Regions from separate parts of the Fulvivirga maritima genome, predicted to be linked through region 1. Evidence: riboswitches for the same ligand, from Rfam matches in the RefSeq annotation. Region 1 holds a riboswitch; the other holds the start of a gene.
What was found. Region 1 has a riboswitch for cobalamin ahead of LVD15_RS04555 (TonB-dependent receptor plug domain-containing protein). Riboswitches for the same ligand answer to the same signal wherever they lie in the genome.
Positions count from the first base shown of each region.

Region 1 (5,522 bases):
CTATTTCAGTACTACTGGGAAGAAGAGATACAATGCGTTTCATATTATTTCAATTATTTAAAATAAAAACCATTAGGGCCTATACCTACCTGATAAGAAGTTTGCTCCTGACCAGAAGTAGAATAAACATAAGCAGAGCCTGCAGCTGTAAAGCTTGGAGCCTCAGCAGCCAGCACATTACCAGACACAGGATCAACACCTAAGCCATAAAAGCTACCTTCAAATATAGGGGTACTGGGAAGACTTGTATCATCTATTGACATAGAATAAACACCGCCATTGTAATTATAGTAAAGCTGATCTTCGGAAGCATTAATCAAAAGCTTAGTTATAGCTCCAGAACTCTGTTCTACCTCTACCATCAAATCAACTTCATCATCAGCATCTATTCTAGCCAAATAGCCGGAGCTTATTGCATTATATAAGTCATCATATCCTTCAATGATTCCTGCTCCTGAAACCCATAAATCTCCATTATTATCCAATTGAATTGAATTTGGATTAGCACCAACTTCGATCTTTTTTACTACCTCATCTGCAGCTACGTCGATAACAGCTATAGTATTATCAGTTCCATACCCTCCACTATTTACCACGTACACTTCATCACCTCTTCTCACTAACTTATCTGCTCCTACACCAGTACTAACTGTATTTGTTATTTCATATGTATGCAAGTCAATGATTTTCACTGTCCCAACTATACCTCCTTCTCCCCAGTCAGTAACATAGGCTTTATCATCATCTATTTTTAAAAAATATCTAGGAGAAACTAATCCATCTTCACCAGTAATGGTGGCAATTGAAGTCATTGAGTTAATGTTAATCACCTCTATTTTAACAGACCCCTGCACTATAATAAAACCAATTGAATCTGCGATATACATTGACTGAGCCTGATCACCTAATGGCCTACCTATATACGTAGAGAATACATCATTAAAAACCTTAGCTGAATCTCTGTTGTAGTAAGAAAGACTAGCATCACCACTACCAAAGTTTCCTTCATTAATGATGAAATATCCATTATCTCCCATCGGAGAAATACTTGTTGGCCTGGGATCTCCGTCATCATCAGAACAGGATATTATTGAGATGCTTAAAAGCAGCACCATTAGTTTTAAGTAAAACTTGTTTTTCATAGTTATAATCTAATTAAATTGATATTGAATACTTATTTGATAATGCCTGCCAGGCATAGGTCTGCCACTTCTAATTTCATAAGCCTGGTCTAGCATATTTTTAACACTTCCGCTAAGGCTTACACTATGCTTACCCAAGCTTTGCATATAAACAAGAGATAAATCACTGGTAGCAAAAGCATCTATACTTAAAGTGTTATCTCCTGTAGTGGCTTGCTCGCCAGTGTACTTAAATAAATACACAAGTGAAAGGTTTTTATAGTTGCTACTCAGTGAAACAGAAGCCTGATTTTCAGGAGTATAAATGGTTTGTTTGTGCAATTGAGTTTCGTCTTGCACTGAACCTACCTTTTCTTTGGTAGCCTTAGTATAGGCATATTTACCTGTTGCCTGAAGGCTCCAATTGGGCAAAATATTATAATGGTATTTAAGGCTGAGTTCTACACCTCTTGACTGTAACTGCTCTACATTTTCAGGCAGCCATATACTTCCTCTTGGCACCCATTGAATCCAATTATCAATGACGTTATAGAACCCTGTAAACTCAGCCTGAAGATTGGCTTTTTGAAAAATGAACCCCTGCTCTACGCTCCATCCTTCTTCCGGAATGAGATCTAAATTTCCTGTAGCCCCACTACCTGTCCAGTAGAGGTCATTAAAAGTAGGAACTCTGTAGCTGCGAGCAACCTTAGTTTTAGTCTGCCACTCAGGGCTAATGAAGTACTGCAGGCCTAATGAAGGAAGGAAAGGCACCAACTCGTCATCAATATATGACTGACGAGCCATAAGATTAACTTCCAACTTTTTCATCAACAGCCATTTTGAACCCACAAAAAGCGCCAGCCTATGTCTGTCAGGAATATTGCTACCATAACTTTCTGTCTCAGCCTGATCATAGGTGTAATTGAAACCTACCTGCAGCTCATGATTAGGCTTAAGCCTGAAAATCTTATGAATATCATTGATCCAGGTATTTGACTTGCTAATAGATGCCGGAGCTACATAATCCTTATAATTTAAATAATGATTAACCAGTCCTGAACGTATTTCAAACACACCTTTAGGCCTATTATTCTGATAATGAACTACGGCTCTATGAAATTCATCGGTTTGCGTTTCTATGGCTTTGCCTCCCAAAGAAGCAGCATTAGGCAAATGAATGTCATTATACTGATACCAATATTTAGCTGTTATGCTTTGGCTTTTAGGCAAATCAAAATACCACTCACTCATTACCCCGCGCTGATCTACCTGAGCGTTATCCATTTCCTCTTCTCTGTTGTTAAATCGATTAAAAAATTCGAAATCATTATCAGCCTGATGGGTAAATGCTCGCACTTTAGCCTTTACTATTCCTTTTCCATAGCTGAGGTTAAGGCCTGTGTATTGTTTACCAAAACTGCCGAACTGCTGAAACAGACTCCCGCCAACTCCCTGATGTATATTTTTAAGATCTGTATTAATATGAATAGCACCACCCAAAGCGCCTGAACCCAAAACAGATCCGGAGCCTCCATATTGAATGGCTACATTATCAATAAATGAAACCGGCACCAGAGTAAGGTCTAAAGATCCGTTCATGGGACTTTGCAGGTTGAGCCCTTCCCACATTACAGGAGTATGATTACTACCTGTACCTCTAACTGAAGGCGTAGATAATCCGCCAACACCATAAGACCTGATATTTAACCCACCAGCCTTGGTTAACAGCTCGGCCATATTGCCTCCTTGTCTGTTTTTTAGGTATTGAGAACTGACCGTCTCTATCTTTTCACCAGTCTGAAAATCCTGTATTCTTTTATCTTCAATGCGCACTTCCTGCAAAGTGACAGCAGTAGTATCTTGCCCGTAAGCAGTATAACAGCAAGCAGATAAGAATATTAGGCAAAAGAAATTCCTCATAAATCATCATTCATGAAGCTTTAAGTAGGGAAACAGGAAGGTGCACCAGAAATTAAGCATGGGTCATCTGCCTGAAGCCATAACTCCCGAAAGCTTCGTTGTTAATTGAATATGGCAGGTCTCCTGGCTTGCTCTTCATCATCAGCCTTCCCATCTTTTATGACAGTGACTTTAAGAGTGAATGATGAACACAAATGAGCTTACAGTTGCGGGTACAGCTCCGGAATTTTCTTACAAATCACCGGATTCCCTTTTAATTATTACCTCCTGTAACAGAGGCGATAAACCAAAATTCTCAGCAAAGGTAGCTAAAGATTTATTTAAACCAACAAAGCTTCTTACTTGCACATTAATTTCATAAAACTGTATGTTTGCCTTAGTCATTTACTTTAGCCCACTTTATAAATGAATAAAATTTACCCATACTTTTTCCTTGTCACCTGCCTTTTATTTGCCTGTAATCAGAAACAGGAATCAGCAGAATCTGCACAGCAGAGTTCCGCATCGAAAGAAACGGTAGCCTTAGAAGATGCCGTTAACTTCTCCATAAGGAGACAAGGAAAAGTAACTCACATAGAAGTAAAAGAGCCTTACCAAGGGGCGAGCACTCCCGCTCATTACCTGCTAGTACCCAAAGGAGAAACGGTTCCCGAGCACAGCGAAGAGACAGTGGTAATCCGCACACCGGTATCAAGAATAGTCTGTACGGCCACAGTACACCTGCCTGCTTTAGAAATGCTTGGTGTAGAAAATACGCTGAAAGGCTTCCCCAGCACTCAATTTATTTCTTCTGAAGTACTGACGAAAAGAGTAGAATCTGGCGAGATTAAGGAGTTAGGCATAGACACCAAAATAAATATGGAAACCCTTACAGAGATAGACCCCGAGGTGGTTTTTGGCTACACTATGAATGGAAACTCTCAAGATCTGGAACAAATCAGCCGATTAGGAATACCTGTAGCCCTCCAAGTCGCTTACCTGGAAGAAACCCCACTGGGAAGAGCGGAATGGATTAAGTTTATCGCTGAGTTTTTCGACAAGTCTGACCTGGCTGAAGAGAAATTTCAAGAGATAAAAAAGCAATATTTAGCTGTGAAAGAAAAGGTGAAAAATATAACACATAAACCTACTGCCTTTACCGGTGTTATTTATAATGATGTTTGGTATATGTCTGGCGGAAATAGCTGGGCCGGCCGCTTTTTTGAAGCCGCAGGTATAGACTATTTATGGAAAGATGATGAAAGCACAGGCAGCCTCTCTCTGGCTTTTGAAGCGGTGTATGAAAAAGCAGCTGAGGCCGACTTATGGATAGGTGCCGGTCAGTATAAAAGTCTGCAAGAGCTTACCCAGGCCAACCCGAGATATAGTGAGTTTGAGTCTTTTAAAAACAATGAAGTATACGCGTATATAAAAAGGATTAATAAAAATGGAGGGAATGATTACTTTGAAACCGGAGCTGCTCGCCCTGACTTAATTCTGAGTGATCTGGTGAAAATAGCACACCCTGAATTACTTCCTGAATATGAAACCTACTTCTATCAAAAACTGAATTAATTTGAACGCTTTGCTATCCGACAAACGAAAATATACTATCTCGCTTTGGGTAGCATTGCCTCTGTGTATTTTCATTTTATTTACATTAGACCTTTTTTTAGGCAGTGTACACATCCCTGTAGATGAAATTCTGGAGATCATCTTCACCGGAGAAGGCTCTAAGACCAGCTGGACTAATATCATCTGGCAGTTTCGCATGCCACGAGCTACTACTGCTCTATTAGTAGGTATAGCGCTTTCCGTGAGCGGCCTGCAACTACAAACGCTTTTCAGAAATCCGCTGGCCGGGCCCTTTGTGCTGGGCATCAGCACTGGTGCCAGCCTAGGCGTAGCACTACTGGTAATGGCCGGAGCTATTTTAGGAACCGCTTTCTCCTTTTACATGAACAGCTGGCTCATTATTCTTGCCTCCACCATAGGCTCATCGCTGGTATTATTTCTGGTTTTAGCGGCCTCTTTTAAAGTTAGAGACAGCATGACCTTGCTCATTATTGGTCTCATGTTTGGCAGCTTCACCGGCGCCATAGTAAGCGTACTCCAGTTTTACAGTAATTCCGAAGAAATAAAAATATACCTTATCTGGACCATGGGCAGCCTGGGCCGTCTTTCATGGGATCAGATTATGATACTCATTCCCGTAATCATAGCGGGAATAGCCCTCTCGTTTTCCATGATTAAGCCCCTCAACACACTTCTCCTTAGCGAAAACTATGCGCTTAGCATGGGAGTTAATATTAAAAAAGTGAGGCTAATGATCATCATCAGCACCAGCATATTGGCAGGCAGTGTCACGGCTTTTTGCGGCCCTATAGCCTTCATAGGTCTGGCCGTACCGCACCTTACACGCCTTTTGATCAACACCTCCGACCATAAATACACTCTGCCGGCAGTAGCCATGGGCGGAGTAATCACCATGCTGATTTG
Region 1 covers NZ_CP089980.1:1,114,997-1,120,518, forward strand. Annotated here, with positions in the region: gene LVD15_RS04545 (BtuF-related (seleno)protein) at 1-43, opposite strand, end outside; gene LVD15_RS04550 (YncE family protein) at 54-1,142, opposite strand; gene LVD15_RS04555 (TonB-dependent receptor plug domain-containing protein) at 1,152-3,044, opposite strand; cobalamin riboswitch at 3,141-3,350, opposite strand; gene LVD15_RS04560 (ABC transporter substrate-binding protein) at 3,450-4,598, shown strand; gene LVD15_RS04565 (FecCD family ABC transporter permease) at 4,600-5,522, shown strand, end outside.

Region 2 (5,522 bases), 2.3 Mb from region 1:
CAAAAAGAAGCATCTGGATGCTCTGGCTAGGTACGAGCAAGCCAATCAAACCGGATTCTTTCAGGTCTTTTTCAATAAGGTTCGCTTCAATGAACATGTTGGAGTAATCAAAGTAGGCGACCTCACCATTGAGGTGCTGCCTAAGACAGACAAACATCAGCTAAACAAATCCGAGTGGCAACAAGTGTTATTAGATATGCTGCTCATAAGTCTGCAAGTAGAAGCGAAGACTACTACGCAAGCGAATATTCTAATACGTCAGCATAGTGTACTGGAAACTTATTTTCAGTTGTTCTTATCAGAAGCGGAACGACTTATCCATCAAGGATTGATCAAGAAATATCGAACGAATACCAGTAATCAGTCTGCCTTGAAGGGTAAACTATTGGTGCATCAGCAGATCACGAAAAATGCGGTGCATGCCGAACGCTTTTATGTGGCGCATACGGTTTATGATCAGGACAATGTCTTCAATTTCATTCTTAGAGCTGGTCTGGAGTGCGTGGCTAAGGTTGGTTCGGATGCTGTGAGAAGAAATGCGGAAGCTTTATTACTATTTTTTCCGGAATCTAAGAGTAGAGTGATCAATGAAAAGCTCTTTCGGACACTCGCCTATGAGCGAAAAACTGAAAGCTACAAAGGAGCCATTGAGCTGGCCAGAATCATTCTTCTCAATTATCACCCGGATATCAAAGGCGGCCCCAATGACATTCTAGCTATCATGTTTGACATGAACAAACTTTGGGAAAGCTTTATTTATTGGAGTTTGGTGAGGGCTGCATCTGGCAAAGGGGTGAAGGTGTTGGCTCAGCCATCTAAGGCCTTTTGGAAGCCAAATAATGGCTATTCTCGACCTCTTAAACCTGATTTAGTCATCGAACTCTCAGATGATAAAAAAAGTAGTGATCGATACCAAGTGGAAGTTTCAGTCTAAAGTTTCTTTGGAAGATCTTCGTCAGGTATATGCTTACCTCCATTACTTTGAATCAAATGAAGGTTATTTGCTTTATCCAGATCAAGTGAAAGACGCTGTGAGAAAAGAGGATGGTGATTTTCAAAATATCAGTAAAGACAAACTTAGCGATCTTTCCTGTGGATTGATGTTTGCGGATTTGATTATAGTACAAGAGAATAAAAAAGTTTTGAATCGAGAAATAGGTGAAGCTATTCTTAAAGCCATCCAACTGGATTCTGCTGAAAAGTCATCGCGTAAAAGTTAGATGTCTCTTCCTTTACTTTCAAATGCTCTAATATTTCCCAGAGCAATTGACAGGAAATTGGTATATTGATCTACTCCGGTTCAAAATCCCTTCATTTTAAACGGGTACACAATAACAAGAAAATCATGTAATCAGGTAAATCACGCGAAATCAAGGTTTAGACAACTTCTGAAGCAAAGCTTACAATTTAAGAAGATATTTACTCCGAAGTACAACTCAAATCCTGACATCCTTAAATCCTGAAAATCACTATTAAGACAACTCCGGTTCAAAATCCCTTCAATTTAAACGGGTACACAATAATAAAAAAATCATGCAATCAGGTAAATCATGAAAAATCAAGGTTTAGACAACTTCGGAGGCAAAAGCATACCATTTAAGAAGGTATCTAATCTGAAGTATAATTCAAATCCTGACATCCTTAAATCCTGAAAATCATAACTAAGACAATAGAAGAATTAATTAATTTTTTTAAAGACAATATTAGATCATAATCCATAGCTTTGACTCGCTATTGGTTTCATTCTCCTCTCAGGCTGCAATGAATTAAAATGGGAATTCGGTGAAAGTCCGGAGCTATCCCCGTAGCTGTAAGTTTCTGAAAGTTGTTTTACCTCTTGCCACTATTCTGTAGAATGGGAAGGCCAAAAACATTGGAAGCGAGCCAGAAGACCTGCCAGTGGCTTATATTTTAACGGCTTTCGGAGGAAGAGTCAGGAATAAGCTGATAAACCATGATCTATTACATTTCAGGAGGGGAAAGATCCGGAAAGAGTGGCTATGCGCAAAAACTGGCGCTGAGCTTATCGGATAACCCCATATATCTGGCCACTGCCCGCCAGTGGGACGGTGATTTTAAGAAAAGAGTAGCGCGCCATGTCGCCGATAGAGATGACCGCTGGACTACCATAGAGGAAGAAAAGCACCTCAGTAAACTGGATGTCTCTGGCAAGGTAGTGGTGCTGGACTGTATTACACTTTGGCTCACCAACTGGTATGTTGATACCAAGAACAATGTAGATGAATGCCTTGAAAAGGGTAAAGCAGAGCTCTCAGCGCTCTTTCAGCAGGAGGGAACCCTCATCATTATCTCTAATGAAATTGGGATGGGCATACACGCACAGACTGAAGTGGGCCGTAAATTCACAGAACTGCAAGGATGGATGAATGAATTCATAGCCAGCCAATCTGATAAGGCCTTTTTTATGGTTTCTGGCCTTCCTTTAACATTAAAATGACTTACTACATACCTGATTATTATTATTTCTAAAACTCAATCATGCTTCACTTTACTATCCAACCTGTTGCTGATCATCTGGATGATGCTATTCGCAGTAAAATAGACCTTAAGACTAAGCCCATTGGTGCACTGGGGCTTTTAGAAGACACCGCTTTTACCATTGCGCGTATTCAGCAAACGCTAACGCCATCGTTAAATGCACCCACTATTGCCGTATTTGCCGGTGATCATGGTATTGCTAAAACAGGTTTGGTTAATCCCTACCCGCAAGAGGTGACCTACCAAATGGTGATGAATTTTGTAAACGGTGGTGCGGCTATCAATGTGCTATCCAAGCAAAATAACATTGATATAAAGATCATTGATGCCGGTGTAAACTATGATTTCGGCCCTTTTGATAGCATTATAGATGCTAAAATAGCTTATGGAACGGCCAATTATCTGGAAGGTCCCGCCATGACTATTGCCCAATGTGAGCAAGCTATAGCCAAAGGGGCTGAGGTAGTTCAAGGCATTTTTAATAATGGCAGCAACGTTATTGGTTTTGGAGAAATGGGGATAGGTAACACATCATCGGCATCGCTATTAATGAGTGTTATTTGTGATAAGCCTGTAGCAGCCTGCGTGGGTAAAGGCACAGGGGCTAATCAGGAGCAACTAGCAGGGAAGATAAAAACATTGCAACAAGTATTGGAAAAGCACCAAGATCTGGATAAGAATGATCCCATAGCTGTACTCGCTAGTTTGGGTGGGTTTGAAATAGCTCAGATATGTGGTGGAATGCTCAAAGCGGCTGAATTAGGCATGATTATACTGGTAGACGGCTTTATTTGTACTGCTGCTTTGCTGGTGGCCCAAATGATAGAAAAGGCCATTTTAGGTTATTGTGTATTTACTCACCAATCTGAAGAACATGGCCATCAGATGATGCTAAAGACTTTTAACGCCAAACCATTGCTTAAGCTAGGCATGCGACTAGGCGAGGGGACAGGCTGTGCGGTGGCTTATCCTATTGTGCAGTCGGCTTGTACTTTTCTGAATGAAATGGCCAGCTTTGAAGGGGCAGGAGTAAGCCAGCAATCCACGATATGAAAGAACAAATCAGAGTATTTTTTACGGCTTTGATGTTTTATACGCGCATCCCATGCCCTAAATCGGTAGATCATAGCCCGGAATATATTAACAAATCCATTCGTTACTTTCCTTTGATCGGTTGGATAGTTGGTGGCATTGCTGCAGTAGCTTTTTTAATAGGAGCGTGGGCCGTGAATCCTGCGGTGGGTATTGTGCTAAGCATTATCGCTTCGGTGCTGACTACCGGAGCCTTTCATGAAGACGGTTTTGCTGATGTATGTGATGGCTTTGGTGGTGGCTGGACTAAAGAAAAGATTCTGGTTATTATGAAAGATAGCCGAATGGGAGCTTATGGCGTCATTGGCATGATTCTCATCCTGTTGCTAAAGACTAGTCTGTTAGTGGAAATAAGCAATTTGACCGATTTGTGGATTATACTGATGATTATGGTCAGTGCCCATGCCCTGAGTCGTTTTATGGCCGCGACCTTCATATTTACCCATGCTTATGTAAGAGATACAGACGACAGCAAGGCCAAGCCTGTGGCTCAGCAAGCGCATAGAGCTAACCTGATAATAGCTGCATTTTTAGGAGTTATTCCTTTGATAGCCTTGTGTTTGCTTTCCCATAATGCTTTTGTGTTGGCCCTCATTCCGATTTTATATGTTGTGAAGATGTGGTTGGCCAGGTACTTCACCAAATGGATAGGAGGCTATACCGGCGACTGCTTGGGGGCAACGCAACAAGTAACAGAAGTGGCTTTTTATCTATTTTTAATACTGATATGGAAGTTTACTTTATAAGACATACCACGCCGCAGGTGGCTAAAGGCATCTGCTATGGCCAGAGTGACCTTGACATTACTGACTCATTTGAAGCTGAATGCCGACAGCTCAAGCCACAGTTACCCGAGAAGTTCGATACGGTGTATAGCAGCCCTCTCAAACGCTGTACTATTTTAGCGCAGCAACTGACCAGCCAGGTCATAACCGATGACCGGCTCAAAGAAATGAATTTTGGTGATTGGGAAATGAAAAAGTGGGATGAAATTCCTAATGAACCATTAGACTATTGGATGGAGCACTTTGTGACAGCCAAAACCCCCAATGGTGAATCAATGGAAGGCCTTCATGCCCGCGTAAAAGAATGGTGGCAGTCTATTCAAGTAAATGATTCAAAGCAAAAGATTGCGGTAGTGACTCATGCCGGAGTAATAAGAATCATGCATGCGCACCTTAACAACATTCCTTTAAACAAAGCCTTTGAAAATTTCAATATAGGGTATGGGGAGGTTTGGAAATATGATGCCGTATAATTGCGGTCGAGTCATGCTGCCTGACTTGGAAGAGTTGATGCTTCCCGAGTCACTCTGATGCCTGGCAGAGTCGATGCAGCCCGAGTCACTCTGAGGTTCTCGAAAAGTAGACGGTGAAGTACTGATACAAGTGCATTAAGCGACAAACCATTTACTCCTAATCCAGTAGAAAGTCTCCTTCGAGTGCCTCAGGATGACTTTGGGAATGTATTATTACATTTCCTTTCATTGAACTCCATGGTTATTAGAATGAACGGGGTATTGAAGAGCCATTGAAGGCTTACAATCCATAATGTAATCACGATTGAGCCATGCTACCCGAGTCACTCTGAGGTTCTCGAAGAGTAGACGGTAAAGTTCTGATACAATTGCATTAAGAGTCAAACTATTTACTCCTAAGCCAGCAAAAAGTCTCCTTCGAGTGCCTCAGGATGACTTTGGGAATGTATTATTCCATTTCCTTTCATAAAACTCCATGATTAATAAAATAAACGATAGCATAACAGAATCATTGAAGGCTTATAATCCACAATATATTTCCGATTGAGCCAGCGTTCCGAGTCACTCTGAGGTTCTCGAAGAGTAGACGGTAAAGTAGGGAATGTATTATTACATTTTCTTTCATTGAAGTCCATGATTATTAGAATGAACGGTGGTATAGCAGAGCCATTGA
Region 2 covers NZ_CP089980.1:5,161,400-5,166,921, forward strand. Annotated here, with positions in the region: gene LVD15_RS26940 (McrC family protein) at 1-934, shown strand, start outside; gene LVD15_RS26945 (5-methylcytosine restriction system specificity protein McrC) at 888-1,220, shown strand; cobalamin riboswitch at 1,719-1,915, shown strand; gene LVD15_RS21735 (bifunctional adenosylcobinamide kinase/adenosylcobinamide-phosphate guanylyltransferase) at 1,955-2,458, shown strand; gene cobT (nicotinate-nucleotide--dimethylbenzimidazole phosphoribosyltransferase) at 2,500-3,552, shown strand; gene LVD15_RS21745 (adenosylcobinamide-GDP ribazoletransferase) at 3,549-4,337, shown strand; gene cobC (alpha-ribazole phosphatase) at 4,319-4,849, shown strand.
Region 2: another riboswitch for cobalamin. It lies ahead of LVD15_RS21735 (bifunctional adenosylcobinamide kinase/adenosylcobinamide-phosphate guanylyltransferase); the one in region 1 lies ahead of LVD15_RS04555 (TonB-dependent receptor plug domain-containing protein).